4 regions of the Peribacillus sp. YIM B13482 genome follow, and region 1 is predicted to be linked to each of the others. Evidence: riboswitches for the same ligand, from Rfam matches in the RefSeq annotation. Region 1 holds a riboswitch; each other region holds the start of a gene.
The links. A riboswitch is a leader RNA that binds a small molecule or an ion and turns the genes downstream of it on or off. The one in region 1 is predicted to bind S-adenosylmethionine.
Positions count from the first base shown of each region.

Region 2: linked by a shared signal. The riboswitch ahead of ACFX4L_RS12925 (5-methyltetrahydropteroyltriglutamate--homocysteine S-methyltransferase) and the one ahead of metK (methionine adenosyltransferase) in region 1 are both predicted to bind S-adenosylmethionine.
Region 3: linked by a shared signal. The riboswitch ahead of ACFX4L_RS17535 (YezD family protein) and the one ahead of metK (methionine adenosyltransferase) in region 1 are both predicted to bind S-adenosylmethionine.
Region 4: linked by a shared signal. The riboswitch ahead of ACFX4L_RS21675 (Na+/H+ antiporter NhaC family protein) and the one ahead of metK (methionine adenosyltransferase) in region 1 are both predicted to bind S-adenosylmethionine.

Region 1 is NZ_JBHZPF010000036.1:34,516-42,565, reverse strand. It holds gene mnmL (tRNA modification radical SAM protein MnmL/YtqA) at 1-419, shown strand, start outside; gene mnmM (tRNA 5-(aminomethyl)-2-thiouridylate-methyltransferase MnmM) at 409-981, shown strand; gene ACFX4L_RS16870 (hypothetical protein) at 1,134-1,331, shown strand; gene ACFX4L_RS16865 (hypothetical protein) at 1,347-1,529, shown strand; gene ACFX4L_RS16860 (alpha/beta hydrolase) at 1,604-2,407, opposite strand; gene ACFX4L_RS16855 (gamma carbonic anhydrase) at 2,618-3,136, shown strand; gene metK (methionine adenosyltransferase) at 3,657-4,850, opposite strand; SAM riboswitch class I at 5,015-5,178, opposite strand; gene pckA (phosphoenolpyruvate carboxykinase (ATP)) at 5,578-7,164, shown strand; gene ACFX4L_RS16840 (nucleotide sugar dehydrogenase) at 7,720-8,050, opposite strand, start outside.
Region 2 is NZ_JBHZPF010000023.1:23,257-31,306, forward strand. It holds gene ACFX4L_RS12900 (hypothetical protein) at 110-400, opposite strand; gene glpK (glycerol kinase GlpK) at 574-2,064, opposite strand; gene ACFX4L_RS12910 (MIP/aquaporin family protein) at 2,089-2,913, opposite strand; gene ACFX4L_RS12915 (glycerol-3-phosphate responsive antiterminator) at 3,151-3,693, opposite strand; gene ACFX4L_RS12920 (hypothetical protein) at 3,848-4,276, opposite strand; SAM riboswitch class I at 4,452-4,553, shown strand; gene ACFX4L_RS12925 (5-methyltetrahydropteroyltriglutamate--homocysteine S-methyltransferase) at 4,863-5,966, shown strand; gene ACFX4L_RS12930 (ArsR/SmtB family transcription factor) at 6,178-6,480, shown strand; gene ACFX4L_RS12935 (MFS transporter) at 6,636-7,811, shown strand; gene ACFX4L_RS12940 (hypothetical protein) at 7,915-8,050, opposite strand, start outside.
Region 3 is NZ_JBHZPF010000039.1:28,868-36,917, forward strand. It holds gene pdxR (MocR-like pyridoxine biosynthesis transcription factor PdxR) at 1-607, opposite strand, end outside; gene pdxS (pyridoxal 5'-phosphate synthase lyase subunit PdxS) at 741-1,628, shown strand; gene pdxT (pyridoxal 5'-phosphate synthase glutaminase subunit PdxT) at 1,630-2,229, shown strand; gene ACFX4L_RS17520 (SDR family NAD(P)-dependent oxidoreductase) at 2,396-3,142, shown strand; gene ACFX4L_RS17525 (TetR/AcrR family transcriptional regulator) at 3,277-3,864, shown strand; gene ssuE (NADPH-dependent FMN reductase) at 4,090-4,623, shown strand; SAM riboswitch class I at 4,903-5,009, shown strand; gene ACFX4L_RS17535 (YezD family protein) at 5,208-5,324, shown strand; gene ACFX4L_RS17540 (phosphoadenylyl-sulfate reductase) at 5,511-6,215, shown strand; gene sat (sulfate adenylyltransferase) at 6,246-7,394, shown strand; gene cysC (adenylyl-sulfate kinase) at 7,438-8,037, shown strand.
Region 4 is NZ_JBHZPF010000061.1:6,793-14,842, reverse strand. It holds partial or broken gene gltS (sodium/glutamate symporter) at 1-728, shown strand, start outside; gene ACFX4L_RS21685 (hypothetical protein) at 1,009-1,164, shown strand; gene ACFX4L_RS21680 (SOS response-associated peptidase) at 1,225-1,896, shown strand; SAM riboswitch class I at 2,220-2,327, shown strand; gene ACFX4L_RS21675 (Na+/H+ antiporter NhaC family protein) at 2,520-3,836, shown strand; gene ACFX4L_RS21670 (Cof-type HAD-IIB family hydrolase) at 4,463-5,335, shown strand; gene ACFX4L_RS21665 (MFS transporter) at 5,434-6,702, shown strand; gene ACFX4L_RS21660 (RidA family protein) at 7,043-7,423, shown strand; gene ACFX4L_RS21655 (sugar phosphate isomerase/epimerase family protein) at 7,606-8,050, shown strand, end outside.

The DNA.
Region 1 (8,050 bases):
AACTGCGCAAACACGGCATCCGCGTATGCTCCCATATCATCAATGGCCTTCCTCAGGAAGATTACGACATGATGATGGAAACAGCCCGGGAAGTCGCCAAACTTGATGTGCAGGGCATAAAGATCCATTTACTTCATCTATTAAAAGGGACCCCTATGGTCAAACAATATGAAAAAGGCCTGCTTGAATTCCTTGACCGTGACGATTATGTCAGCCTGGTATGTGATCAACTGGAAATAATCCCTCCGGAAATGATCGTTCACCGCATAACGGGAGACGGCCCAATCGATTTGATGATCGGGCCAATGTGGAGCGTCAATAAATGGGATGTTTTGAATGCCATTGATGCCGAATTGCAACGCCGCAACAGCTGGCAGGGGAAAAATCATCAGACGGAGGTACAATCAGATGAAGCTTGACCGAATTTTGCCATTCGCCAGGATCCTGCTTGAAAAAGCGGTCCAGCCCGGGGATATTACCATTGATGGCACGATGGGCAACGGTTTTGATACTGTCTTCCTGGCAGGACTAACCGGAGAAAACGGACATGTCTATAGTTTTGACATTCAGAAAGAAGCACTCCAAATCACAGCGGCCAAACTGATGTCCGAGAATTTACAGGAACACTGCACCCTCATTCACGATGGGCATGAACAACTCAGTAAATACATCAGAAAAGAACATTCCGGAAAGATCACAGGTGCCATATTCAACCTAGGCTACCTTCCTGGCAGTGACAAATCAATCATCACCCAAGCAGATACGACGATATCAGCTATTGAACAGCTGTTCGAGATGCTTGCACCTGAAGGCATCATCATCCTCGTCATTTACCATGGACATCCAGGAGGATCGGCTGAACGGGATGCATTGATGGATTATGTACAGGACTTCCCTCAACAAAAAGCGCATATCCTGAAATACGGCTTCATCAACCAAGCCAACAATCCGCCATTCATTGTAGCGATTGAAAAGAGATGATCGCTCCTGACACCGTTCTTTCCCGGAACGGTGTTTTTTCATTAGAAGGAAATGGCTCAAATGATCGGCAGCAAATTTCCAATCATAACTTTTTGAATTTTTCGTCTATAATAATTATAATTAAAGAAAATAGATAAGAAGGTGTAGAAAAAATGGAACAGTTGCCTATTTCATTACTGACCGATATATTGACAGAAAGAATCAAAAGGGATTCGAGTGAAGAGTACGGGAATTTTGTCAGATCGCTTAATTCATTGACAGAAAAACAAAAAAACATGGAAGACCTCAAACAATTTGAAAATCATTTTGATAAGTTCCTGCCACAGCTCGATTTAGTGATTTCCACATAAAACCATGAAGAAATCATGAATATGAAAGCGACGCTTTTAGATTTATTCGCTAATGACTTGAGCTTTAAATCCATCTATCTCCTATCCACCGCCTTATCCAATAAAAATGAACTAACACATTTGAGCCAATTTATGTATCCGGTTACTTTTTGGGCACCGGTCATCAAATCGTACGAATTACTTACAAAAGCAGGTTGATCCATTTCAAATAAAAAAAGCTGCTGAATGTCTCACTTCAGCAGCTTTTTCAATTATTCCGCAGGATTTACCGATCAAACGACATACCCTAATATCTTTAGACGATTTTCAACAAAACTCAGCGCATATTGGAATACATCATCACGCTCCGGTTCGTTGAAGATTTCATGATAAAGCTTCGGCCATTCCTTATATTGCTTTTCACTGGCCAGGTTATAATTAAACCACTCACGAACCGCCTTCTTATTCACGATTCGGTCATCTCCGCCCTGCATGACCAAAAGCGGCACATCCTGAAATTCGGGAATCTCTTCAAAAGCATCCTTCATCGCCTGTGCAAGCTCGCGATACCAGCGAATCGAAACCTTCGTGATATATAATGTATCGTTTCTATCGGATTCACGAATTTCCGCACTTCTCGTCGCCATTTCAGGTGTCAATCCGGAATCTACTCTTAACTGAGGCATCATGATGTTCAAACCATGGGAGATGGTTGTCAGGAACTTCCGCGGCTTCGTCACGAGGCCTAAACATGGAGAAGAAAGAATCACCCCTGCAATGTCCCATTCCTCTTCCTGAAGAAGGCGTATCGAAATCAAACCGCCCATGCTATGTCCAAGTAAAAAGACCGGCAACGAATATTCGTAAGCCTCTTCTATCCAGCTTTTCACTTCGTCTAAATATTCATCAAAGGAATCGATATGTCCCCGGTAGGCGCGAGTTGTCATACCCTGCCCAGGAAGGTCGCCCATGACGACATGGTATCCAGCTGAAAGCCACATTTGTGTTAACCACTTATAACGGCCGTGATGTTCCATCGCCCCATGAATGATGACAATTACGCCTTTTGCGTCTCCTTCTGTCTCCCATTTCCACATTCGAAATCCCCCTTTCACTTTTCACTTGTTGTATACGATCCATGATAGTTAAAATAATATATATAAATTATAACCATATTCGTGATTTTCGCCAAAAAAGAAACCTAACAAGTTGTACATTTATATTATAAATAGCCAAGTGTATTTGCATACGGTATATTAAAATAATACATAAAAACATTCACTTCGGAAAGGAAATGATTGAAAATGATTATTTATCCGTTTAAAGGTAAAGAACCTGATATCGCTGAAAGCGCTTATATTGCTGAAAACGCTGTCGTGACAGGTGATGTGAAAATTGGTGAAGAATCGTCAATTTGGTTCAATTCCGTCATACGCGGCGATGTATCCCCAACCATCATTGGGAACAAAGTCAGTATACAGGATAACAGCGTTCTGCACCAAAGCCCAAATAATCCATTGATCATCGAGGATGAAGTAACCATTGGCCATCAGGTCATTTTACATAGCTGTAAAATCCGAAAAGGAGCTTTGATCGGCATGGGCTCGATTGTGCTTGATGCAGCGGAAATCGGCGAAGGGGCTTTTATAGGTGCAGGCAGTCTCGTTCCCCAAGGCAAAGTCATTCCACCGAACATGTTGGCATTCGGACGCCCAGCTAAGGTCATTCGTGAAATCAACGAAGAAGACCGTCAGGATATGGAACGTATCGTACGCGAATATGCTGAAAAAGGGCAATACTACAAAACGGCAGAACGTATAAAATAAACTGAATATAGCGGGAACTTATAGGTACGCACCAAACTTACGAACTCACGAGTATATGAGCCAAATTCACGAGTAAATGAACCAAACTCACGAGTATTCGCACTAAACTCACGAGTAAACGAGCCAATCTCACGAGTATTCGCACTAAACTCACGAGTATATGCACCAAACTCACGAGTATTCGCACTAATCTCACGAGTAAACGCCCAAACTCACGAGTATTCGCACTAAACTCACGAGTAAACGCCCAATCTCACGAGTATTCGCACTAAACTCACGAGTAAACGAGCCAAACTCACGAGTATTCGCACCAATCCATGAGTTTATGCACCAAACTCACGAGTATTCGCAACAATCTCACGGGTATACGCACCAATCTCACGAGTATTCGCACTAATCTCACGGGTATATGCACGTGAGTGGATTTCTATGGGATTTCTTGAATTATTCCCTCTGACGGCAAAATAAGTCAATAAAAAAAAGGTGTCCGCTATAAGCGGGACACCTTTTCATTTATTGATTATGCTTGTGCTTTTAATGTTTCTGCTTTATCTGTGCGTTCCCATGGAAGATCGACATCTGTACGGCCAAAGTGTCCGTATGCAGCTGTTTGTTTGTAAATCGGGCGACGAAGATCAAGCATTTTGATGATACCGGCTGGACGAAGGTCGAAGTTAGCGCGAACTAGGTCAACAAGGACTTCTTCGCTAACAGTACCAGTTCCGAATGTATCAATCGAGATCGATACAGGCTCTGCCACACCAATTGCGTATGCCAATTGAACTTCCGCTTTGTCAGCAAGGCCAGCTGCCACGATGTTTTTCGCAACGTAACGAGCAGCATATGCCGCAGAACGGTCAACTTTAGTAGCATCCTTACCAGAGAATGCACCGCCGCCGTGACGAGCGTATCCGCCATACGTATCAACGATGATTTTACGTCCAGTAAGACCAGCATCCCCTTGAGGTCCGCCAATTACGAAACGGCCAGTCGGGTTGATGAAGTACTTAGTTTCAGCATCGATCAATTCAGCTGGAACAACTGCTTTAATTACATGTTCTTTTAAATCTGCTTGAATTTGTTCAAGCGTAATTTCTGCATCATGTTGTGTAGAGATAACGATCGTATCTACACGTACAGGACGGTTATTCTCATCATACTCCACAGTTACCTGTGTTTTACCATCAGGGCGTAAGTAAGCAAGCGTTTCATCTTTACGAACTTGAGCCAGGCGGAATGAAAGTTTATGTGCCAATGAGATCGGAAGCGGCATAAGCTCTTCAGTTTCATTACAGGCAAATCCGAACATAAGACCTTGGTCCCCTGCACCGATTGCATCGATTTCTTCCTCTGACATGTGTCCTTCACGAGCTTCCAATGCTTTATCGACGCCAGCTGCGATATCGGCAGACTGCTCATCAATTGAACTTAATACAGCACAAGTTTCAGCATCGAAACCGTATTTCGCACGTGTGTAGCCAATTCCTGCAATCGTATCACGAACGATACGCGGAATATCCACGTAAGCGGATGTTGTAATTTCTCCAGCAACAAGTACAAGACCTGTTGTTACACTTGTTTCGCACGCAACACGTGCATTTGCATCCTTAGCAAGGATAGCATCTAAAATGGAATCTGAAATCTGATCACAAATCTTGTCCGGATGGCCCTCTGTAACAGATTCAGAAGTAAATAGACGTTTCTTTGACATCATATTTCCTCCTTGGAAGTTAGTATGTTGTAGGCATAAGCCTGATTTTTTACGGAACTCGTTTCCCTCATTAGTTTCAACTATAGACACAGAATTACTTATTAAAAACACAAAAACCTTCCCTGGCAAATGAGGAAAGGTTTAAAATTCTGTCTTCTATCCTTTCACTCTTATCGTTCAAGGGTTTTTTACCTTGCTCAGGTTAGCACCATCACCACTATTCCTTGAAGAACCATCGCTTTATTTTCGGCGATCGATCTTGGAGTCAAGTTCAATATGGCAGGTTGCTGGGTTTCAAAGGGCCTGTCCCTCCACCAACTCGGGATAAGAGAATCCGTACAATTTAAGATATTATCGTATCTGGTTGGAATTTGTCAATGCTTTTCTAAAAAAGAACATTTCCCCCAGAATGGGGTTCACGTGAAAATACGTGTTGGTTCAACGTCTTTAAAGGGTTTCCAAGCCAGGGCGAATAGAAATAATGAAAATTGCCATTAATAATAGAACATTGAGAAAAAGAATTGGAAAGGCATCATGATTTACCATTCAAAATTAAGATGCTTCCATGAAAGTATATGCGATCATCCTGACTCGGTTCCTTCCCATTTAAATTGATTAATGCGGCCAGTTGAAAATTATCACAAAAAAAAATAAATAGTATAGACTATTTAAATGAATGTGTTATACTAATTGTAATATAAAAACTTAAACAAAGGAAGGTACCTCATATATGAATTCTGTAGATGTTTCTAATGAGTTACACCAATTATTAACAGGAAACAATGTTCAAACTCAACTTTCAGTTCCTCAATTGGTTGAAAAGGTATTGAGCAGAAACGAAGGCGTTTTAACATCAACTGGAGCAGTAAAAGCTGAAACCGGCAAATATACTGGTCGTTCACCTAAAGATAAATATATCGTGGAAGAAGCATCTGTTAAAGATAAAGTCGATTGGGGTTCAGTGAACCGGCCAATTTCCGAAGATGTGTTCAATAAACTATATAATAAAGTAGTTGACTACCTAAAAGCAAAAGAAGAGATTTTTGTTTTCAAAGGTTTCGCTGGTGCAGACGAATCATCACGCCTTCCTATCCAAGTTGTTAATGAATATGCTTGGCATAATCTTTTCGCCCATACTTTGTTCATCCGTCCAAACGAAGAGGAACTAAGAGGTCACGAATCAGAATTCACAATACTTTCGGCACCTAATTTCAAAGCAGATCCAGAAGTGGACGGAACTTCTTCTGAAACTTTCATCATCGTTTCATTTGAACGCCGCACCATCCTTATCGGCGGAACGGAATATGCAGGAGAAATGAAAAAATCGATCTTCTCGATCATGAACTACTTACTTCCAGAGGCTGGAATCCTTCCAATGCATTGCTCTGCTAACGTAGGACGTGAAGGGGACGTCGCTTTATTCTTCGGACTGTCCGGTACAGGTAAAACAACGTTATCCGCAGACACTAATCGTAAACTGATTGGCGATGACGAGCACGGCTGGTCTTCTAACGGTGTTTTCAACATCGAAGGCGGCTGCTATGCTAAAACGATCAACCTTTCACGCGAAAAAGAACCACAAATTTTCGATGCGATCCGTTTCGGTGCCGTATTGGAAAACGTAGTTGTTGATCCTGAAACACGTGAAGCGAACTATGATGATAGTTCATTAACAGAAAACACTCGTGCTGCATACCAAATGCAAGCGATCGATAACATCGTGAGCCCAAGTATCGCAGGACACCCAAATACAATCATTTTCTTAACAGCTGATGCTTCAGGCGTACTGCCTCCAATCAGCAAGCTTTCCAAGGAACAGGCAATGTTCCATTTCCTAAGTGGGTACACAAGTAAATTGGCTGGTACTGAAAGAGGAGTAACTTCACCGGAAGCTACATTTTCAACATGTTTCGGTTCACCATTCTTACCGCTTCCCGCTACACGCTATGCTGAAATGCTTGGAGATAAAATTGACGAGCACAACGCAAAGGTATACCTTGTCAACACTGGATGGACTGGCGGTGCATACGGAACTGGCAGCCGTATGAAACTTGCTTACACTCGTGCGATGGTACAAGCGGCACTTGAAGGCGAATTAGCAAATATCGAGACAACCAAAGACGATATCTTTGGTTTGGATATTCCACTTCATGTTCCTGGTGTTCCTGACGAAGTGCTTCAGCCAATCAAGACTTGGGAAGATCCTGCTGCATATACACAAGCAGCTACAGCTCTTGCTGCCCAATTCCGTGCAAACTTTAAAAAATTCGGAAGCGTTCCAAGTGAAATCGAAGAACTTGGCGGCCCGACAGCATAATAAATTGTACCCAAAAGGACCAAGCCCTTGCTTGGTCCTTTCTTTATAAACTGACTAATCTGAGCAAAAAATCAACCATTACGATCTCACTGCTGTAAAAGCCACATTAGCCTGAAGCGCAAGGCAAACCAAATCTGCTCTTCACATGTCCACATAGGAAGTCATATTTACAGAACATATAGTATTATCCAATCTATATTTTTAAATAAAAACAGCTAAGAAACTGTCTCCTATGTTCCAGCTAGTGGCTATATTCCATTTGTTCAGAAAGCCCGGGGAAAGGTCTCCTGAACCAATCCTATACATCCTGCTGGCCATATAATAAACGAGAAAGTTCGTCATCCTTTTTTCATACTATAAAACCACTCCTCTTGCCCGCCCCACCTCCTCCTAATTAATTTAGACTTTGCTGCAAATAAAAAATTACAGGTTCATCCTATTATTATTTCAAATGATTTTTTAACATGTTGCAAAACTTAAAGGGTGCTGACTGAGTCAACACCCTTTATTCTCTATCCTATCCATTTCCGGCCTTGCAGCAGAATCAGTTGTTTATTAGATAATCATTTTGTTCCTTACTTCTTTCAAATGCTCTGTTTTATATTCGAATACATTGCCTAAGTTGACAATTTGGGTGTTATGTTTATTTGCATCAATGCAATTTCGAGTATCCAAAATTATTTTATGAGCCATCTTATTCGAAAGTTTGTCATAATCCATTTCTTTAAATTCATTATGATCGGTTAAGACAAGAATCAGGTCGGCATCCTTTACAGCGTCTTCGACAGAAACGACTGGCATTTTTCCAGATTGGACATGTGGGTCATGCAAGGATACTTCCACCTGATCCATGCTCATCAGGATATTTACAACATCAATGGCCGGG
Region 2 (8,050 bases), on a different contig from region 1:
CACTGTTTACTCGTGAATTCGTGCTGTTTACTCGTGATCTGCACGTTTACTCGTGAGTTCGCACTGTTTACTCGTGAATTCGTGCTGTTTACTCGTGAATTCGTGCTGTTTACTCGTGATCTGCACGTTTACTCGTGAGTTCGCGCTGTTTACTCGTGAGTTCGCACTGTTTACTCGTGATCTGCACGTTTACTCGTGAATTCGCGCTGTTTACTCGTGAATTCGCACGTTTACTCGTGAATTCGCACTGTTTACTCGTGAGTTCGCACTGTTTACTCGTGAATTCGTGCTGTTTACTCGTGAGTTCGTGCTGTTTACTCGTGAGTTCGTGCTGTTTACTCGTGAGTTCGTGCTGTTTACCCTTATATTCAATTGGTTCATTTGTTCTCATAGTGTCCATATAGATATTAATATCCCTAATCTGCCTTTAAAAACAAAAAAGAGAGACCATAAATGCACATTATCGAATTCACGATAACGCATTCATGGTCTCTCCTGTTCTCCGGCCGAGTTATTAACTTGATTTTAGTATATCATACTCTAGCTTATATTAGAAAGAATTCGCTTTGTTTTTTATTTAAAAGCCATTGCTGCATGTACAGCTTTTTTCCAGCCTTCATATAATTTATCTCTATCTTGCACTTCCATGGATGGTTTAAAGGTTTTGTCCACCGCCCATTGCTGAGATATTTCTTCTTGATCCTTCCAATACCCGACAGCAAGGCCCGCCAAATACGCCGCCCCGAGTGCCGTAGTTTCGTTTATTGTCGGCCTTTCGACTGGCACCTGTAATAAATCGCTTTGGAACTGCATTAAAAAGTCATTTTTGACTGCCCCGCCATCCACTCTCAATGTCTGCAGCTCGATTCCCGAATCCGCCTCCATTGCATCAAGGACATCCTTCGTTTGATACGCCAGTGATTCAAGTGTGGCACGAATGAAATGTTCTTTTGATGTCCCGCGCGTCAAACCAAAAATGGCTCCCCGTACTTCACTGTCCCAATATGGAGTCCCAAGGCCTACAAAAGCCGGTACTACATATACTCCATCTGTACTTTCCACCCGCTTTGCATAAGCTTCGCTGTCCTTGGCATCATTAAGCATCCGCAGACCATCACGCAGCCATTGGATTGCGGAGCCAGCTACGAATATACTGCCTTCCAATGCATATTCAACCTTCCCATTCAATCCCCAAGCAAGTGTCGTCAATAGTCCGTGTTCGGAACTGACAGCCTTGGCTCCCGTATTCATAAGCATGAAACAACCTGTTCCATACGTATTTTTTGCCATTCCTTCATTAAAACAAGCTTGGCCAAATAATGCCGCCTGTTGGTCACCGGCTGCTCCTGCGATTGGAATCGACTGGCCGAAGAAATGATATTCAATCGTATGGGCATACACTTCGGAAGAAGGTCTAACCTCTGGCAGCATCGACTTCGGCACAGTCAATATCTCCAGCAGTTCTTCGTCCCATTTCAGTTCATGGATATTATACATCAATGTCCGGGATGCATTGGAATAGTCCGTTACGTGAGCTTTGCCTCCTGAAAGCTTCCAGATCAGCCAAGTATCGATGGTACCGAATAACAGCTTGCCTTCATCTGCCCTTTGTCGTGCCCCTTCCACATTATCGAGGATCCATTTCACTTTCGTTCCGGAAAAATAAGCATCTATCAACAATCCCGTTTTATCCCGGAATAGATCATTAAGTCCCTTCTCCTTCAAATCATCACAGATTTCACTTGTTTGCCTTGACTGCCATACAATCGCATTATAAACAGGGGTACCTGTTTCCTTATCCCAAACGACTGCCGTTTCACGCTGATTGGTTATTCCGATACCGGCAATTTGCTCTGGCTTTACACCTGATTCCGATAGTACACCAGCAATTACCGCTAAAATTGATCCCCAAATCTCATTGGCGTTATGCTCGACCCAGCCTGGTTTAGGGAAATGCTGCGTGAATTCCTTTTGAGAGGAATGGACGATTTCCCCCTTTTCGTTAAATAAAATCGCCCGCGAACTCGTTGTTCCTTGATCCAATGATAAGATATATTTTTCCATACTGTGTTTCCCCCCTTTTTTAATTTAACTAGCCATGTTGCTAATTTCTAACTCACTTGATTGCTTTTTGCCAAAAGTATATGCTAACACCAATATTATCAGACTTGCTCCTAAAACAGCCCAAAAGGCTGTCGTCAATTCACCTAAAAAGACCGCTTTATAGAAGACAGCTCCAAGTGCTCCACCGACAATCGGACCAACAACCGGAATCCAAGCATATCCCCAATTTGATTTTCCCTTACCCGGTATTGGCAGCAGGAAGTGAGCAATACGAGGTCCAAGGTCACGGGCAGGGTTTATGGCATAGCCTGTCGTTCCTCCTAGCGACATCCCGATGACAACAATCAATAAACCGACAGCAAATGGGTTCAGACCTTCTGTAAACTCGCCGGCTCCAATAAACAATAAGCCAAGAACAAGGATGAACGTACCAATCATTTCACTTAATAGATTTGAAAAAGTATGTGGGATAGCCGGTGAGGTTGAAAACACACCAAGCTTTGTACCTGGATCCTCCGTAGCTTTCCAGTGTGGTAAATAATGCAGGAATACAAGAGTCGCACCTATAATTGCCCCTATCATTTGGGCCATGATGTACCCTGGCACATCAGCCCAAGGAAAATCTCCATTGATAGCTAATGCTACTGTAACAGCCGGGTTTAAATGTGCCCCGCTTATGGACCCCACTGCAAAAACACCCATTGTAACAGCCAATCCCCACGCAATCGTGATAACGATCCAGCCGGCATCTTTTGCATAAGAACCCTTTAAGGATGAACCAGCCCCAATACCTGCTCCGAATAAAACTAAAATCATCGTGCCTACCACTTCTCCCCAAAATGGAGTCATGAATAAAACCCCTCCCCTGATAAATTTTTAAACCATGCCAACAAATAAAAGGAGATCCACAGCAGAACTATCTTCATAAAATAAATTATGAATAGATCTGTTGTGAATCTCCTAGTCTCCGTCACATATATTAACTTATAATTTACAATATACTAGTTTGTGAAAACGCTGTCAATTATTTCACGAGGAATTATTCTATTTTTCTGTATTTTTTTTCAACTTCCTCGTTCGACCCCATTAAACGATATCCCATAATTCAGTTTTGGAAGTGGTGATTGACGACGCTCCAGCATCAAGGGCGTTCAGGACTTCATCCGAAGTACGTATGAGGCCGCCTGCAAAAATCGGTGTCTGCAATCGTTCCTTCACCTCTTTTATCATCCATGGCATGGCGCCTGGCAATACTTCGATATAGTCCGGCTTGGTTTTCTGCACCAGCTTATAACTTTTCTCCAGAGCATGTGAATCTATTAAAAAGATTCGCTGGATGGCAATGACCCCCTTTTGCTTCGCCTTCAATATAACGTTTGATTTTGTTGAAATCAGCCCATATGGATGATATTCCTGACAAATGAATTCTGTCGCGTACTCATCACTTCTTATGCCATGGATCAAATCGACATGATAAATCATTTTCTTATTATGCTGCTTTGCCATCATACTTACGTTTTTCAATTGTGATATATGCAAATCAAGAAACACACCTATTTCATAGGAACTTTCTAAAAATCTTTCGAAATCCTTCATGCTTGCTGAAGCAGGCAAAATCTTCTGGTCCATTATTCCCCCCCTTATCTCCTGGAAAACTATAAGTAATTTAGTATATTTTATAGAGCTTGATTTATCAAACACATTGTGAGGTATGGCATTTCAACCTACCCTTACACTATCATACCTGGCATCCCCTTTAAATATTGTGGCTAAAAACGATCCATCATATTGAAAGTTTCATTTTCAATGCACCTTCGACCAGCTCATACGATTTAATTGTGCCAACGGGGATTTTTCTCACGATGTTCCAAGCATTAACATTCATTTTGATCGTTCTATTTTCGAATTCAAAAAATGGCGGTTTGTTAAATATCCTTTGGTTAATGAAATTCCTGTCAATAGGCTCCATTTCCACTAATTCAAATGAAATCGTTCTTTTTTCCACGTGAACCGGTTTTAATGTAATCCGGAAAGCCACATTTTTCTTAAACATCATTTTTTTCACTTCCGTCGTTCCGGAAAGCACTATATGCTTTGGTGTAATCTCGACTTTAATAACCTGATCATATGATTTCATTCTTAAGATTTTCTCTATCATGGCTTCAGTTACCGTTATCGGTATGCCATTTTTGAATGGACTGAATGTACTCATCCTTGCATTCCCCTCCTGCCGCTCATATGAAACGTCGGTTATAGCATATGCCGGGTTCCCTGATGTAGTTAACATTTCAACCCATATTAATAATCGGTATATTCGAAATCTTCCACCTTCATTACTTGACCTTTATAAAAACTACCTGTATAGTCTTAATTAATTTAATAGACAACTCTTATCCAGAGAGGTGGAGGGACTGGCCCTTTGATGCCTCAGCAACAGACTGATCATGTACTGTGCTAATTCCAGAAGTGTAGAAACTTGAAGATAAGAAGAGTATATAGCTTTGCTGCCAACACCTCTTCTTATTTTTAAGAAGAGGTGTTTTATTTTTAGGCTCTTTTCGTAAAGATTGTTGTTTTTAAAACGAAACTATTTAAGGTTGATTGGAGCGGAAGTGCGAGACTCCTGCGGGAGCAGCGGGACAGGTGAGACCCCACAGGCGTTTACGCCGAGGAGGCTCACCGCCCGCCCCGCGGAAAGCGAGCATCTGGAGGGGAAATCAACCACAACTCACTACCTGATAAATAGCAACAGAGTATGTGAAAACAGCCTATTTTTAAAAGGAAAGAAGGAATGCAACATGTCAATCACATTAACGAAGGCACCATTCAGGGCCGATCACGTCGGAAGTTTATTAAGACCAGAACGTTTACATATTGCCAGGAAGCAATTTAAGGAAGGTACCATTTCAGCAGAGCGGCTTCGTGAAGTTGAAACCGAAGAAATCAATCGGATTGTCGAAAAACAAATTGAAGTTGGATTGGAGGCCGTGACGGATGGTGAGTTCAGACGAACATGGTGGCACTTTGACTTCCTCGAACATTTAAATGGCATCGAGGGATATGTGACTGAAAAAGGTCTCACATTCGATGGTGTCGAAACAGAGAGATATAACGTCCGCAATACCGGGAAGGTTTCATTCAATCCCGAACATCCCTTCATTCGTGATTTCATTGAATTGAACAAAATCGTGAACGGACGCGCCGTTGCCAAGCAAACCATTCCCAGTCCGAATCAATTATTTGCTGTAGGCATTCATAATGAAGACATCTACCCTGATATTGAAGACTATGCTAATGATATCATCAAAGCGTATCAGCATGCTTTGAAGGCTTTTTATGAAGCAGGTGTACGTTATCTTCAATTGGATGATGTATATATAGCCAGACTTTCAGCTCCAGATTTCCAGTTCAAAGATGGAAAATATACGAGGGAACAGTTAATCGATCTTGCACTTCGCGTAATTAATGGCGCATTGGAAGGCAAACCAGAAGACCTTGTCGTCACTACACACCTATGTCGTGGGAACTACCAGTCGACTTGGGCGTTTGAAGGAAGCTATGCCCGTATCGCCCCAACTTTATTGGCAAAAGAAACAGTGGATGGATTTTTCTTGGAATATGATGATCAACGCTCAGGAGATTTCAAGCCATTGGAATACATTCCAAATGGCGGTGCACGGGTCGTACTGGGTGTCGTCACTTCAAAAAATGGAGAAATCGAAGACAAGGAAGCTGTTAAGGCACGCATTGAAGAAGCCTCGCACTTCGTTCCTCTCGAACAATTATGCTTAAGTCCGCAATGCGGATTCGCCTCCACCCATCACGGCAACAAGCTGACCGAAGAACAGCAATGGGAAAAGCTGAAATTCGTCGTTGATGTAGCAAAAGAAGTATGGAAATGATTTTTTAGCGGAGACTTTAATTCTGATTTACAGGATTTGAACAACCTAATCGGCCCGCACTGATAAGGGAGCCGATTAGGTTCTTGCAATAATACATTTCCATTCCTTTAATGACTCTTTAGATAACGGTATCAAGTTTTGCTATTTATGAAACTAACGATGAATGATAAAACCATTTGACATATCGATAATTCTCGATATAATGAAATGTATGAAAACAATCGAGATATTTAAAGCATTATCCAATGAATCCAGGTTGCAAATCTTACAATGGCTCAAGGCGCCTGAACTCCACTTCACCCCTCATGAGGGAATAGACATGAAGGAAACCGGCGTTTGCGTAAGTCAGATTACGGAAAAATTAAACATGACCCAGTCCACGGCCTCTCAATACCTCTCGATGCTTCTTAGAGCAGGATTGATTAAAACGGAGCGGATAGGAAAGTTTACGTATTACAAACGAGATGAAGAGGCAATCTCAAAAATTACTGATTTCTTGAAAGAAGAAGTATGAAAATGAACCTGATCCGTACATTAGAGGGTTGGGTTCATTTTTCTCTCTAACATTTCGATATTTCGCGATATGTTTATTTTTTATTCATACATATTAACATATAACGATATGTCTTTATATAAAATTAATAATCATTAATGAGGAGTGAATCTATTTTGCTTAATACATGGAAAATTTACATGTTAGCGATTATCAGTTTTTTAGTAGGAACATCCGAATTCATCATATCCGGAATTTTGGATAAGATTGCGGATTCTCTTGGAGTGACCCTTGCTGCCGCAGGACAGCTCATTACAATTTTCTCCCTTGTCTACGCAATCGGTACACCCATTCTCATGGCTTTGACAGCAAGTTTAGACAGACGAAGATTAATGTTGTATTCCCTTGGACTATTCGTAGTGGCCAATCTGCTTGCCTTTCTATTACCAGGCTTTGGACCTTTTCTATTTGCACGCATAATCATGGCACTTGGTGCAGGATTGGTTGTAGTCACCGCTCTGAATATTGCCGCTCAGCTTGCTCCGCCAAATAAACAAGCAAGTTCTATTGCGACAGTTGTCATGGGGTTTACAGCTTCCCTTATCATTGGCGTACCTCTCGGAAGAATCATGACAGATGCATTCGGGTGGAAATCCGTCTTTGGCGGAATCGCCCTATTCGGCCTGATTGCCATGATCGTTTTATTCTTTACCATTCCTCCTACCAAAGGGGATAAACCAGTACCACTTCTCCAGCAGCTGGCCCTTCTTAAAAAAAGGAAAGTTGCCCTTGGATTATCGATAACCTTCTTCTGGCTTGGCGGATACTCGATAGCTTATACCTATCTATCCCCTTACTTGCTATCCGTATCAGGGATAAGTGACTCTCTACTTAGCACGGCCTTGCTTATATTCGGTATCGCAAGCTTGATCGGATCAAAGTTTGGCGGTTATAGTACGGATCGATGGGGTGTATCATTTACACTAATTGGCGGTATGGCGCTGCATATTATGATGATCATCATGTTATCCATCGTTACGAATTCATTGATGGGCGTTTTGATAATCCTTACATTATGGTCGTTCGCAGCATGGTCATCAGGGCCGACACAGCAATATCATTTAGCGACCCTTGAACCTGAATCATCAGGAGTCATGCTCGGTCTGAATCAGTCGATGATGCAATTGGCCATGGCGGCAGGTGCTGGAATTGGCGGTGTTGCTGTAGAACAAGTATCCCTTGCTTCCATAACCTGGATCGGTGCAACAGGGGTTGCCATTGCCATGGTCATAGTTCTGGTCCTTTCAAGTTCATCGTCAAGCAGTAAAATAGCACAATCCATAAAATCCTAGACCGTTATATAAACATTCATCATAAGGCTAGATTTTAGCCTTATGATAAATCCTAAAGCTGAAAGCAAACAAAAAAGGAACGGTCAACTAGCACGTCCCCTTTTTACTTGCAGCTATCATCATCATCCATTTTCTTCACAAATATATCATCCGTCACCCTATCTTCCAGCTTGTTCCTCAAGGCCAATTCCGCAGCCTTTCCATCACTAGGCGACCCGTCCGCGAAATACATCGGAAAC
Region 3 (8,050 bases), on a different contig from region 1:
GATACCCTGGATCTTCAACACCATAAATGGTATTTTTATCGAAAAGAAGGACAAGCTGCTGCAATAAAATTTCCATTCCTGCACCAATGATGATCTGTTCGGGAACGCATTGAACTCCGCGTGCATGATACAAATAATGGGCAATTTCACATCGTAATTCATATTCTCCTTGAGAATCCCCCAGTAAAAGAAGTTCTTGATGTGCTTCATCAATTTTATTTTTCGTGTATTTTCTCCATTTTTCAAAAGGGAAGTTTTCCGTGTCAATTTGGCTGGGATGAAAATGATACAACACTTCCCCTTCTTTATCATTAATTTTTTCCAAGGAAACTTGGTTGGTTTGTGTATACTCTAGATCCTCAAATGTTTGAATATAGTAACCTTTTCTTGGTATGACTTCAACGTATCCTTCAGCAGTTAATTGTTCATATGCAGTCTCGACAGTGTTTTGACTAATCTGAAGGAACTCTGCCAATTTACGTTTGGAGGGCAGTTTTGTGCCGTAAAGTAGACGGCCATCAATGATTTCTTTTTTAATATGTGAATATAATTGTTCGTACAAAGGAACTTCACTAAATCGATTTAAATCACAAGTTAGCATATTCATTTTGTTTCCACCTTTTTAGATAAAATTAACTGAACCCATTAAATTTATTAAAACTGACACTTTCAATGCGGTCAACATTTTTTTATACTAAGCCTAACAAATCTAAAAAATGCAAATATTAGGGGGAAGAGAAATGGAAAAATTATTAGGAACTGACACAGTAAAAAGAGGAATGGCACAAATGCAAAAAGGTGGCGTAATTATGGACGTCATTAATGCAGAACAAGCAAAAATCGCTGAAGCATCAGGTGCTGTTGCAGTCATGGCATTGGAAAGGGTTCCTTCAGATATTCGTGCTGCTGGTGGAGTAGCAAGAATGGCGGATCCGCGAATCGTTGAGGAAGTAATGAATGCTGTATCTATCCCGGTCATGGCTAAAGCAAGGATTGGCCATATTGTTGAATCAAGGATTCTGGAATCCATGGGAGTGGATTATATCGATGAAAGTGAAGTGCTGACTCCTGCCGATGAAGAATATCATATTTTAAAAAGTGATTTCACAGTTCCTTTCGTTTGTGGTTGCCGTGATTTAGGCGAAGCTTCACGCCGTATTGGCGAAGGAGCATCGATGCTTCGTACAAAAGGAGAACCAGGTACGGGTAATATTGTGGAAGCTGTGCGTCATATGAGAAAGGTACAGTCCCAAATTCGTAAAGTGAGCATCATGAGTGATGATGAATTAATGACTGAAGCAAAAAATATCGGTGCCCCTTTCGAAATTTTAAGAGAAATCAAACGGACAGGAAAATTGCCTGTAGTTAACTTTGCTGCTGGCGGAATTGCCACTCCAGCAGATGCAGCGCTTATGATGGAATTGGGAGCAGATGGCGTATTCGTGGGATCTGGTATTTTTAAATCAGAGAATCCAGAAAAATTCGCTTCGGCAATCGTTCAAGCTACTACATATTTCACCGATTATGAGTTGATTGGCCGGTTGTCCAAAGAGTTGGGCAGTGCAATGAAAGGAATTGATATTTCTAAACTAGCTCCAGCAGAACGGATGCAGGAACGTGGATGGTAATATGATAACTATCGGTGTTTTGGGATTACAGGGTGCAGTCGAAGAACACTTGAACCAAATCAAAGCTGCCGGCCAACAAGCAATAATAGTAAAAAAACCCGAACAGTTGCATGAAATCGATGGCTTAATCATTCCAGGCGGAGAAAGCACTACGATGAGAAAGCTAATGGATCGATACGGATTTATGGAACCGATCAAAACTTTCTTCGAACATAAAAAACCTATTTTCGGTACATGTGCGGGGATGGTATTGGCGGCCAAAGAATTGAATGGTGATGAGAAGGCCTATCTTGAACTAATGGACATTTCCGTGAAAAGAAACGGGTTTGGCCGCCAAAGGGATAGTTTCGAGGCCGAACTATCAATCAAAGGACTGGAAGAACCTTTTAAGGCAGTTTTCATCCGGGCGCCATTCGCGGATGGTATTGGAGAAGATGTGGAGATATTGGCTGTTTATGAAGAGAATGTTGTGGCTGCGAGACAAGAACATGTCCTTGTCAGTGCTTTTCATCCAGAATTAACAGGGGATGATCGTTTCATGCAGCTTTTCATAGAAATGGTGAAGACATCCATATTTAAAGAAGAATTGAAAACCTGTTAACCAAAGTAAAAGCTATCCTAATGATAGGACAGCTTTTACTTTTATGCATTATTGACTGAAAGTGATTAAAATAATATATTGCTTGAATTTACTATTCTATAGTTCTATAATAAAAAAAGTAAGTATTTACTTACATTTTTATTTTGGCTTTGAAAGGGGAATGTATATGACAGCAAGAGTTGCAGTTATTACAGGAGGAGCAAGCGGAATTGGCCGAGCAGCATGCTTGAAATTCGCAGAAAAAGGGGACAAGGTCGTTGTTGCGGATTTTAATGATGAAATGGGACAGGAAACCGTTGAACGGATTAAAGCGGATGGCGGAGAGGCCATTTATGTAAAAACGGATGTTTCTAAGCTTGAAGAGGTTGAAGCGTTAATCAATAAAGCGGTGGAAGCATACGGAAGGATCGATATCATGTTTAATAATGCCGGCATCGGGGGCGGTGGGATGATCCTCGATCAAGATATGGAAGGGTACTTCAAAACGATTGGTGTGAACCAGCATGGAGTGGCCTTTGGAATCATGGCAGCGGGACGAAAAATGAAGGAACTAGGTAACAATGGTGTCATTATAAATACAGCCTCTGTGTTTGGCTACTTAGCTTCCCACGGGACTTTCGCCTATCAAGCGTCTAAAGGCGCCGTAAGGATGATGACACAGACAGCTGCTTTGGAATTGGGTGCTTACGGAATACGCGTAGTGGGCATTGCACCAGGGGGTGTTGACACTCCAATCATACAAGGCTATAAGGATATGGGAATCATCGATAAATTGCATGCAAGTCAAATGCGCGGTAAATTAATTAAGCCAGAAGCAATCGCAAATGCTGTCTATCTATTATCTTTGGAAGAAGCGGATGCAATTAATGGAAGTGTAGTCATGGTTGATGATGGCTATGCATCTTTTAAATGATTTTCTATATATGATATTTGGGAATATTGATTTCTATAGATCAAAGGTAATATTGACCGATTAGCACCATCGAGATATCATGGGAAATAGATTGGTGAAACCGGTCTTATCTTTATAAAAGAAGGTTGATATTTTTGAAAAAAGGGCAGCAAACCAAAGAACGAATCATAAATGTAGCCCGGACGCTTTTTGCCACCAAAGGTTTTGACATGACAAGAACGAATGAAATTGCCTCTGCATGCAATGTTTCCGAAGCTACTATTTATAAATACTTTGAAAGCAAAAAAGATTTGCTTCTGGCTACAATTACTCCTAATGAAAAAGAGGAGTCTGAAGACGGGACTAGCCATCTATCTACGGATGATCTTGTGGAGAATCACGTTTGCACCATGATAAACAAAATTCTGGAAAATAAAGAACAATTTTCGATATTATTTCGGGAAACGCAATTCGATCAAGATATTTCAAAGCAATATGTGGATCAGATTTTCAAGCCGAATGCCAAACATGTAGAAATACAAAAAAGAATAGATAGCGGAGAGATACATTATATTTCTGATATTATTCTATTTAATGTAGGGATCATTTCCTTCACATTGGCGTTATCCACTCATTATGAGATTCATCAACAGAAAAAGGAACCATATTTTACTGCTGAGCGAATTAAGAGCATTGCTCAACTTTTGGTTTATGGTATTCATGGGAAAAACAATCATACATAATAAAACGGTCATATTTAAAGGCATGAGCATCAAGTCGTAAATATGACCGTTTTATTTTTGAATGGGTAGCGATCATTCTTATTGACGAAGTCAATTCGTGAATTAAATAAACAGGAGTGTAAAATTTGACTTATATTTTTCAGACTATTACGATAAATACATACTGCACGATATGACATTATGAGGATTTTATCTGGAAATCATGTAACATGGAGGGGATTTATAATGAGCGAAATCGTAATTTTATCAGGAAGTCCAGCGGTTCCATCAAGAACGGACATATCACTAAAACATATTCAATCTTTAGTTGAAAAAGAAGGATTTACCACAACTTATTACTCAATTACGGAATTCTCAGCAGATGATTTATTCCAGGGGAAATATAATAGTGAAGAAATTTTAAAGCTTTCAGAAAAAATTCAAGAAGCTAGAGGAATTATTATTGGTTCACCTGTATATAAGGCCTCTTACACAGGCATATTGAAAGCCTTGATTGATATGCTGCCAGAAGGAGCTTTTAAGGGAAAGCCAGTGCTGCCAATTATGATTGGCGGAAGTAACAGGCATTTATTGGCGATAGACTACGCGCTTAAACCATTAATTTCAATATTGAAAGGCGAGCCGTTGCAGGGCATATATTTTGTGGATAAGGAAATAGATAAACAGAATTCAGAAAACCCGATTAATGATTTGAATTTAGTGGATCGGGTTCAGAGTCAGGTTCAGGAATTTGTAGAAGCGATTCAATTAAGGAATTAATGGCTGCAAGCTATCGACTTCAACAAAAGGACTGGTATTCGAATATTTTTTTAAAAAATAATTCCAGACGTCAATAATAGGCTAATTAATGAAATAGGCGCATTTTTTTGGAGACTTTAACTAAAAAAATGAGTCTATTTTCGTATTTAAATGAACATAAAATCATTAATGGAATAGTGTGTATAAAAATAACAGTTCATCCAGTATATTAAACCAAGTTAATTTATAAGAAAACTCCATTGACAAGGATTAAATTTATGTTAATATTTAAAATAATAAAACTTATCCAGAGCGACGGAGGGAATTGGCCCTTTGAAGTCCAGCAACCTGCATGATATGCAAGGTGCTACATCCAACAAAATGTTGATCATTTTGGAAGATAAGGTAATGAATATTTACCTTGGAATCTTTCCATCATGGAAAGATTTTTGTTTTTCGAAAAAATTATTGGCAAACCATAGCAATGTAAGGTTGTTAGGAATTATATAAATTTAAGAAATTCGTTTAATCAGCCTCTAAAAAAAGATATTCCGGAATTCCTTAAAGGGGGAACAGGTTTGGATAAAGAGAATCAGCTTGCAGAAATATTTGAACGACTTCAAGAAATGCTTAATTCAATGAAATATGGATCCATTACACTTATTGTCCAAGATGGTAAAATCATTCAAATGGAAAGAAATGAAAAACTAAGAATTAAATAAGGTATCTGCTGACTAGAAAAACTAGAGGCGGGTTTAACTGATATAAAAAGAGTATTGGTTAGATTCGTCTCTTTTTCCTAGGATCATATAACTCGAGAAGATTACAACGGGAATTGATCTACAGTTACTCTAACCTGTGAAACATAGAGCAAGTTCTTAGAGGGGGTAATAAAGTTGGCTGCATTAATAAATTATGAAAATTTCAACACCGGGGATTTACCTGCATTTCCTGAAGATAGTGAGACAAAAGGTGCTTTGGAAGTTCTGCAATGGGCGAATGAACAATATGGAAACAAACTCATTTATGCCTGTAGTTTTGGTATTGAAGGCATCGTGCTTACGGATTTATTGGCGAAGGTCAACCCATCGGCAAAAATTGTTTTCCTGGATACAGATGTACATTTCGAGGAAACTTACCAACTGATCGATCAAGTGAAAAAGAGATATCCAAAGCTTTCGATCGAAATGAAGAAACCTGCCTTGACGCTTGAGGAACAAGCAGCGGAATATGGAGATGAATTATGGGTTAGTGATTCCAATAAGTGTTGTAACATCCGGAAAATCACTCCGCTTACTGATGTGCTTTCAACGGCAACAGCCTGGCTTTCTGGACTGCGGAGGGAGCAATCCGAAACAAGGGCGCTGACCGAGTATATCAACAAGGATAATAAGTTCAAATCGATTAAAATATGTCCACTCATTCATTGGACATGGAAAGATGTTTGGCGTTACGCCCACAAAAATGGACTTCCGTATAATATCCTGCATGATAATGGATATCCGAGCATTGGCTGTAAAACGTGTACGGCACCTGCCATCAATGCCGATGACTTACGCTCAGGCCGTTGGCAAGGTGCGCAAAAAACAGAATGCGGATTGCATTTATCTTAAAATAAATAGAAACCATAGGGGGAAATTAGCATGACAATCAGTCTACCGCACGGAGGAACATTAATCGATCTTTGGGAACCAAAATATGATTTTAGTAAAATAACAAAGTCAATCGAAATTGATGAAATAGCATTAAGTGACCTTGAATTGATAGGCACTGGTGCCTACAGTCCGATTAAAGGATTCTTTACGAAAAGTGATTATGAGACAGTTGTCAAGGATATGAGACTTAGCAGCGGCCATGTTTGGAGCATCCCGATTACGCTGCCTTTGACTGAAAAAGCTGCAGAATCTCTTATTATAGGTGAAGAAGTGAAGCTGACTCATGAGGGTGAAACATATGGGGTCCTCTCCGTTTCTGATATTTTCACTCCCGATAAACAATTGGAAGCGACTTTAGTATATCAAACGGATGATGGGGAGCATCCTGGAGTGAGAAATTTATATAACCGCGGGGATGTATATGTCGGCGGAGAAATAAAATTAGTCAAGAGAATAAAGCGTCCGCTATTTCAAGCCCATTATTTGGACCCAGTTGAGACAAGGAAAGCCTTTGCTGAAAAAGGCTGGGAAACCGTTGTCGGATTCCAAACGAGGAACCCTGTTCACCGTGCGCATGAATACATTCAAAAGACAGCTTTGGAGATTGTCGATGGCTTATTCTTAAACCCTCTTGTAGGGGCCACTAAATCCGATGACATTCCGGCAGATGTACGAATGGAGAGCTATAAAGTGCTGCTTGATAAATATTATCCCAAGGATCGTGTCTCTCTTGCCGTTTTCCCTGCTGCCATGCGTTATGCAGGACCAAGAGAAGCCATTTTCCATGCGATGGTCCGTAAAAATTATGGTTGCACCCATTTTATCGTCGGACGTGATCATGCGGGTGTGGGCGATTATTACGGCACATATGATGCTCAAAAAATCTTTGGGAATTTTAACGCGGATGAATTAGGGATCACACTATTATTCTTTGAACATAGTTTTTACTGTAAAGCATGTGGCAATATGGCTTCAGCTAAAACTTGTCCGCATGGAAAGGAAGACCATGTCATCCTTTCCGGAACGAAGGTAAGGGAAATGTTGCGAAATGGAGAAATTCCTCCAGCTACCTTTAGCCGTAAAGAAGTCATCGAGGTGCTGATCGAAGGTCTAAAAAAGAATGAAGTTTATAACTGATTGGACATAAATTGAAGGATCACATGATGAGGGGGATTATTATATGAGTAAAAGTACGAATGTCACTTGGCATGAAACGTCATTGACCAAGGAGCTCCGCCGGAAGCAGAACGGGCATGATAGCACAGTTCTTTGGTTTACAGGACTCTCGGGTTCCGGAAAATCAACGATTGCTAACGCGGTCGCTAAAGAGTTATATAATCGGAATATTCGAAGTTATGTTTTGGATGGTGATAATATCCGCCATGGTTTAAATAAAGATTTAGGTTTTTCTGAAGAGGATCGAACCGAGAATATCAGGCGGATAGGTGAGGTTTCCAAGCTCTTCGTGGATAGTGGGCAGTTCGTATTGACCGCCTTCATATCACCTTTTAGAGCTGATCGGCAGATTGTACGTGATTTACTCGAAGAAGGCGAGTTTATTGAAGTATACATAAAATGTCCGATCGAAGAGTGCGAAGTGCGTGATCCAAAAGGTCTGTATGACAAGGCGCGTAAGGGAATCATTAAAGACTTTACCGGAATCGACTCTCCATACGAAGAACCTGAACAACCGGAAATCATTTTAGAATCCGACCAATACAGCATTGAAGAATGCGTTGAACAGGTAATCGGCTATTTGACAGCAAAGAAAGCGATCTAATCAAGGAGGAAAT
Region 4 (8,050 bases), on a different contig from region 1:
TTGGACTTGCAGCAGCAACCTTTGGCTTGGTTGCAGGCGGGTTAGCTGGTGGTCCATCCGTTAAATATTTAATCACTAAGTATAAATTACAGCCATCCGAAGCAGATATTAATGATGAAGTGGCAGCAGCCGTGGAAGCGAACGGAGATTCATCCAAAGGGATCAACGCCCAAAACTTCATGATCCAGATTCTGATCATAACATTCTGTATGGCAGCAGGTTCTTACTTAGGAGAGCTTTTCTCGAGTTCAACCGGTTTTGTTTTGCCAAGCTATGTAGGAGCAATGTTTGTAGCGGTTATCGTTAGAAATATTCTTGATGGTTTTAAAAGAGAAGCTGTGGATATGAAAAGCATCGATCTAATCGGAGACGTAACATTGGGAATTTTTCTAACTATGGCCTTAATGAGCATAAAACTATGGGAAGTGGCCGATTTGGCATTGCCGATGCTTCTAATTGTTTTCGTCCAGGTATTTTTCATAGTACTTCTTGGTACATTGGTATTATTCAGATTACTAGGTAAGAATTATGATGCAGCTGTCATGGTTGGTGGCTTTATCGGACATGGATTAGGGGCAACACCCAACGCAATGGCAAATATGTCCGCCATTACAGGTCAATTTGGTCCTTCGAGAAGGGCATTTCTTATCGTACCGATCGTAGGGGCATTCCTCATCGACCTTTTTGCTATCCCTATTATCATTACCAGTATAAATTTGTTGAAGTGAAAAACCTTCTGACCAGACTGTCTTTGATTTTATTCATGGACAGTCTTTTTTATCTATATGTTATTTTGAATGCAAATGGAAGATTACAAGCTTCCTTTACTATGAAATGAGGGTCTCGGATTGCTTCGGGTGATTAATCTTAAGGGTAATCAAGTTTAATGGAGCCACTGTACAGGCTCCTCATTAGTGGATTAACCACGACTCTGCTAAAGGTCAATAATGATACTTGTAGGTTTTTGGTTTATAATAACAACCATCTAGCCTTATGAGGGGGAATCCTATGAATGAATATAATGTAACGGTCAGGAATGGCAGTACATTAATTTTGTCGGAAATCATTAAAGCTGAAGATGAAAGAGAGGTCCTTGGAACACTTTTGATTTCCAGTGAATTATTCAATCAACCATTTACCGACATCAGGATTTTAGAACGCTAATTTGTACCTGCCCGTTCCATTTGTTACACTGTAATAAATCTTAAAACGGTAGGCGATATTATGTGCGGACGTTTCACCCTTTTCACTGACATTGAAGAAATAAAAGACCGGTTCGATATTCAAGGATCATTTGATGAAGAATACCAATTCAGTTACAATATTGCACCTTCCCACTCCGTGCTATCCGTCATTAATGACGGGGCTAGGAATCGACTTGGATATCTTCGGTGGGGACTCATTCCTTTTTGGGCAAAAGATGAAAAAGTGGGCTACAAAATGATCAATGCCAGAGCGGAATCCATTGCTGAGAAGGCAAGCTTCAAGAATGCGTATAAGAAGAAACGATGCTTGATAATCGCTGATTCCTTTTATGAGTGGAAGAAGGAACCCGAGCGAAAAATACCCATGCGAATAAAGCTTAAGAATCATGCTCCATTTGGTATGGCCGGTCTCTGGGAATCCTGGAAATCTCCAGAGGGCATCAACATTTATTCGTGCTCAGTTATAACGACCGTTCCTAATGAGCTAATGACCAGCATTCATGATCGTATGCCTGTCATCCTAAAACCTGAAGATGAAAAAGATTGGTTGAATCCATCCATTAATGATCCTGCATATCTGCAGCAGTATTTAAAATCATTCGATCCTGAACAGATGGAAGCATTTGAGGTTTCGACTGATGTGAACTCAACTAAAAATAATTCACCTAACCTGATACAACAAATTTGCTGAGAGGTCCTTTCTTTAGACCTCTTTTTATTTTTAGTTCCTCCCTGATAAAAGACAGGGGTTGGATCATAGTTTAACAAGTAAATCATTATTGAAAAAAACTTATTTACTGCACCTGTAAAAGGCCCTTTATTATATTAAGGTCCACATGTGAAATACTTTAAAACTAAACCTTGCGAAAATACATAAAATGCTGTACTCTTATATTTGCTTTTCAATATGGCTTTCGATGTCACTTTCACAAACTCAGTTGGTTTCGGCGAGTTTCCAGTCTGGTACTTTTCTGGTAGATATCGTAATATTTGATAAATTATATAATTTAGATCTTCTTATCAAGAGAGACGGAGGGACTGGCCCGAAGATGTCTCGGCAGCAGACTTAATAGGAGTGCTGTGCCAAATCCAGCAGGCTAATTTTTGCCTGAAAGATAAGGGGGGCGTTTTTTTATAAATTAAAAGACCTCTTCTTGTTGTTTAAAGGAAGAGGTCTTTTTTTATGCCGACAGTTTTAAGCTGTTGATTCCATTAGTGGGCATATCAGGTTATTATTAGCGTTATTTGCAAAAACTGTTAAAAGAATAAGGGCTGTGACACATGTCATGGGAAAAATAAAAAGAGGTGTTCATCATGAGTGCAAACAATAAAGGGAATCCTTGGGCATTGATCCCATTTGTCGTTTTTTTAATTTTATTTATAGGTTCCGGAATCATCACTAAAGATTTTTATTCATTTCCGGTGATTGTAGCGATTTCTATTGCATCGGCAGCTGCATTGGCAATGAATCGGAAAGAGACTTTCAATCAAAAGGTTGAAATCTTCTGTAAAGGTGCCGGGGACTCCAATATTATGTTAATGGTTATCATTTTCCTTTTGGCAGGCGCTTTTGCCAAAGTTGCAAATGGCATGGGGGCAGTTGAATCAACAGTGAATCTTGCCTTAGCTGTTTTTCCGCAAAATCTATTAATGGTAGGGATTTTCATTATTGCTTGTTTTATTTCTTTATCTATGGGGACAAGCATGGGAACGATTGTTGCCCTAGCACCTATTGGGGTTGGAATTAGTGAGCAAACAGATATTTCGCTTGCCCTTTCAATGGCGGCCGTTATTGGTGGTGCGATGTTTGGTGATAATCTATCCTTCATTTCGGATACGACAATCGCTGCAGTTCGAACACAGGGAACGAAAATGAAGGATAAGTTTAAAGTGAATTTTTTCATCGTTTTACCTGCGGCCATCATCACATGTGCCATCCTAGGAATTTTAACGATGGGTGAACAAGCCGACATTTCCCAACATGCTTATAATTGGGTGAAGATCCTTCCATATCTTTGTGTATTGATCACTGCATTGGCAGGAGTCAATGTGTTCCTGGTCCTTTCCATCGGAATTGTATTTGCCGGAATTATCGGCTTGGCTGATGGAAGTTATCAACCGTTGGGTGTCATTCAAAAGGTTGGGGAAGGAATGGCGGAAATGTATGAAATCTCCTTCCTTGCCATTTTAATTGCAGGTATGGTAGCTGTAATCAAACATAATGGTGGCATCGATTATTTACTCCACCTTGTGACCAGAAATAGCAAATCAAAAAAAGGAGCGGAATTCAGCATTGCCGGGCTTGTTGGTTTGACGAACCTTTCAACGGCAAATAACACGATTTCGATTATCATTGCCGGGCCACTTGCCAAAAATATTGCCGAGAAGTATGGGATTGATCCACGTAAATCGGCGAGCTTGCTTGACGTTTTTGCCTGTTGCATCCAAGGGTTGATTCCATATGGGGCACAGCTCCTTGTTGCAGCAGGGGTAGCAAAGATTTCCCCTATAAGCATCTTGCCATATTCTTATTACCCAATACTTATTGGAATTTGTGGAATTATTGCCATCTTGATTGGTTTTCCACGGTTTCAGCCGGGAAATGATGAAGCGAAGAAACGTACTTCTTAAAATGAGAATAATTTTGAAACAACACCCTGAATCATTGATTCAGGGTGTTGTTATGCATTACCATAAAATTGCCGTTTGGCAACGATATGCGACCAAAAATATTTTGGTATGAAAAAAGATATTTATGAATAAGGTTATTAGTTTAAACTAATAAAAATAAGCCTGAACCATTTATTCTGGTTCAGGCTTATTTTCTTTTGTAACGAAAATTTCTTTATAAGACCGATAATTTCTTGTTTCAAGAGAGTTTTTTGCATAGGTGTTATTTAGCTAAACAGGAGCTTTGTTTAATGACGAACTGGAAAGAGTGATATGTTTGAATAAAAAACTTTTCACTTTATCTTTAATAGATTTGCCTTTACTTTCCCCTCTTTACGGTCAGTTGTTGAGGCTTTTTTCTAGTTGATAATGAAAATAAGAGCAGGTGAATTGGACAAATTAAGACCTGATTTACAAAACCTTAACATTGGATTAATGTGGGGTTTATATTGATAAATTATGATAGAACCGTAATAAACAGTAATAAACCTTAAAAATTCCACATTAAGATTGGCTTTTTATTGAGAGCAGGTATAAAAGCTAGAAAGAGAATTTAATAGATAGGATGAGAAAAGGGGCTATATAGCATGAGTTTCATTGCGATAGATTTAGACGGAACATTATTAAACGACCAGAATGAAATTAGTGATGAAAATATAAAGGCGATTCAATATGCCCAAGAAAGAGGCTTTGAAGTAGTTATTTCAACAGGACGGGCTTATTTTGACGTTCAAACAATTTGTGAAAAAGCCGGGATTTCCCCATTTGTAATCGGGACAAATGGCGCAACTATTCATTCCAAAAGCGGAAAGTGCATTTCTTCTATTACGATAACTAAAGATTGTGTCGAATCTATTCTCCAATGGTTAGATGAACGGAATTATTATTTCGAAGTGTTTACTGATAAAGCCATTTATACTCTTAAAAAGGGAAGAGAACATTTCCATAATGAGATTAAAAGTTTGAAAAGCGCCGATTTGAATACAGATATGAAAGAATTAGTTGAAGTAGCGGAAAGGCAATTTGACCAGTTTGGATATGTTTTAGTTGAAAACTATCATGATATCTTAAAACAGGAGGAAGAATTCTATAACATATTAGCATGTTCTTTTGATAAAAAGAAATTAGAGGGAGCATGGAACCAATTCAAACAGTTTGATGAGTTGATGGTTGTTTCATCTGCTGATCACAACATTGAAATTACTAGTAAAAGAGCTTCAAAAGGAATGGCCCTTGAAAAATTGGCTTTTTTGATGAATGGCTCCTTAGATCAGGCTATGGCAATCGGGGACAGCAACAATGATTTATCCATGTTCCAGAAAGTTGGATACAGCGTAGCGATGGGAAATGCGAAAGATGTCATAAAAGCTGTTTGTACAACGACAACCATGAAAAATGATGAGAATGGGGTAGCTTATGCGATTTATCGATATATGGAGAACTTCGTGGTTCAAAAATAAGTGTCAATGCCGAAGGAGCAAGCGATAAAATGGCATGGATATATATCACATAATGGCAGGACTTTTGGAAATCGTCTGTTTATGAGGGGGGATTGTTTATGGCAGTAGCAAAAAAGCAGGTCAAAAAATGGTTTACCTTATGTATCTTAATTTTGGGAGGAGGAACAATATTTAAATTGTCATCCTTAAAAGATGCTTTTTACGTTCCGATGCAAAAATATTTTCACCTTTCACATACCCAAATAGGTTTAGCATTATCTGTATATGCTATTATACAAATGTTTGGTTATGTAGTCTCCATTTATATCACTGATAGATTTTCTAAAAGGAAGCTAATTCCGATTGGATTGATTGGTGTAGGTGCAACTGGGATTTATTTATCTACTATACCAAGTTATTATGGAATTTTAGCTTCTTGGGGAGTAATGGCTTTATTTACAGAGATTACTTTTTGGCCAGTATTGATAAAAACCGTTAAATTGCTTGGAGACTCCGACGAACAAGGCAGGATGTTTGGATTTCTTGAGGCTGGTCGTGGTGTTGTAGATACAATCGTTGCATTCTCTGCTCTAGGTATATTTATTTGGTTAGGATCTGAGTCATTAGGTTTCAGAGCCGCAATTTTATTCTTTGCCTTGATTACAATTATTGTTGGTATTATTAGTTATTTCTTTATAGAGGACGATATCATTGAAACGTTTGATAAGGGTGGAGAAGAAATTAGTAAAAATAAAGTAGCTTTGAAAGGTGCGATTCAAGCTATTAAAACTCCCATACTGTGGTTTTCCTCATTTACAATATTTTGCGTTTATACGGTTTACGCAGGCTTAACTTACTTTATTCCGTTCTTGCAAGAAATTTATGGAATGCCGGTAGCATTATTAGGTGTATATGGGATTATAAACCAATACGGATTAAAAATGATAGGCGGTCCCATCGGTGGATTCTTAGTTGATAAAAAATTTAAATCAGCGACAAAATACCTTAGATTTACATTTCTCTTATCCATTATTACAATGATAATTTTTATTATGCTTCCACATGACAAAATGAATATTTATATAGGAATAATTGCGACACTTGGCTTCGGATCGATTGTATTTACTCAACGGGCTGTGTTTTTTGCCCCATTAGATGAAATTGATATTCCAAAAGAAATAAGTGGTGCTGCCGTATCATTAGCTTGTTTAGTTGGTTATGCTCCTTCAATTTTCGCCTTTGCCATGTATGGTAATATTCTGGATCACAATCCTGGAATTACTGGATATAGATATGTATTTATGATTATGATTGCATTTGCAGCTATAGGTTTTATTATAAGTAACTATTCAGTTAAAATTTTAAAAAAGAAAAAACAAACTAACTGATATTTGGAAGATAATTAAATGAATGCTTAATTTTTTATCGATATATAAATTGGCTTAAATTTGGGTAACAAATGAAAATTGGATTAGAAACAGAAAGCTTTCACTTGCAGTTTATTATCGGTTGAATGAATATTTTCGATTTTATCAGAAAAAACAGCTAATCATTTAAGATGTAAAAACCGTATTTCCATCAAAACTGATTGATCCTTTAACAACATCTATAGAAGTGAGGATCTTTTAGAACAAATGTTATTGGCCCAAGATAATGAAATTAAAGAATCTGTACAAACGGTCAAAAAGTTACGAGAAAAACATTGTAGATAAAAAGGAGATTTTTATTATGAAAGAAGCAGTTTTAACAAATAATGCGCCACAACCTATTGGACCATATTCCCAAGCGGTATTATCAAAAGGGATTCTCTATATTTCGGGGCAACTCCCTTTAAATCCTAATACTAATAAATTAGCTATAGGCATTGAAGACCAAGCAAGACAATGTTTAGAAAATTTAAAGCACATTTTAATAGAAAAAGGTCTAGAAATGAATTCAGTTTTGAAAACAACTATATTTGTGACTGATTTATCAGATTTTCAAACTGTAAATGAAATTTATGCGGAATATTTTTCGAAGCCTTTTCCAGCTAGGAGTACCATTCAGGTAGCAGAATTACCTATGAGTGCAATGATTGAAATTGAATTGATGGCCGAGGTAAAAAGGTGACCAATTATTCTTTTTTGGAGAGAATGTGTTCCGTCGTTTAGTTGCTGGTTCTTCCCTTATTTAAGAGAACTTTCGTAAGCAAAGTCGTTAAGCAGAAATTAATTCAAATAAAAATAGAAGTCGAACAAAATTTAGTTTAATTTCTTCTCTGCACAATAAATTAACATAAAGGTGGGTAAAACATGAAAATTGGATTAGAGACAGAAAGCTTTCACTTGCAGTTTATTACAGGTCGAATGGATATTTTCGGTTTTATCAGAAAAACAGCCGAATTGGGATTAGATGGAGTCATGATCAATATTGTTCCATGGCCAGGGTTACCAGGAATTGGTACATTAGATTCGTTTGAACCGGAATACTTAGACAATGTGAAAAAAGAAATTCAAAAGTATGGATTTTTCGCTGAAATCGATACAAATGGAACCAATCCGAAACATCTAACCGAGGTCATTGAGGCCGCGCATAGAATTGGAGCGGATGTCATTCGTACGTATACCTGCATGGGAGAATATGATCCAGACAGATTGAGAAGAGCTCCTGAAGATATTAAACAAATTGTACCATTATTAAAGAAATATAGAATCAAGCTTGCTGTTGAAAATCACGAGGAAGAGTTAACGGATGAAG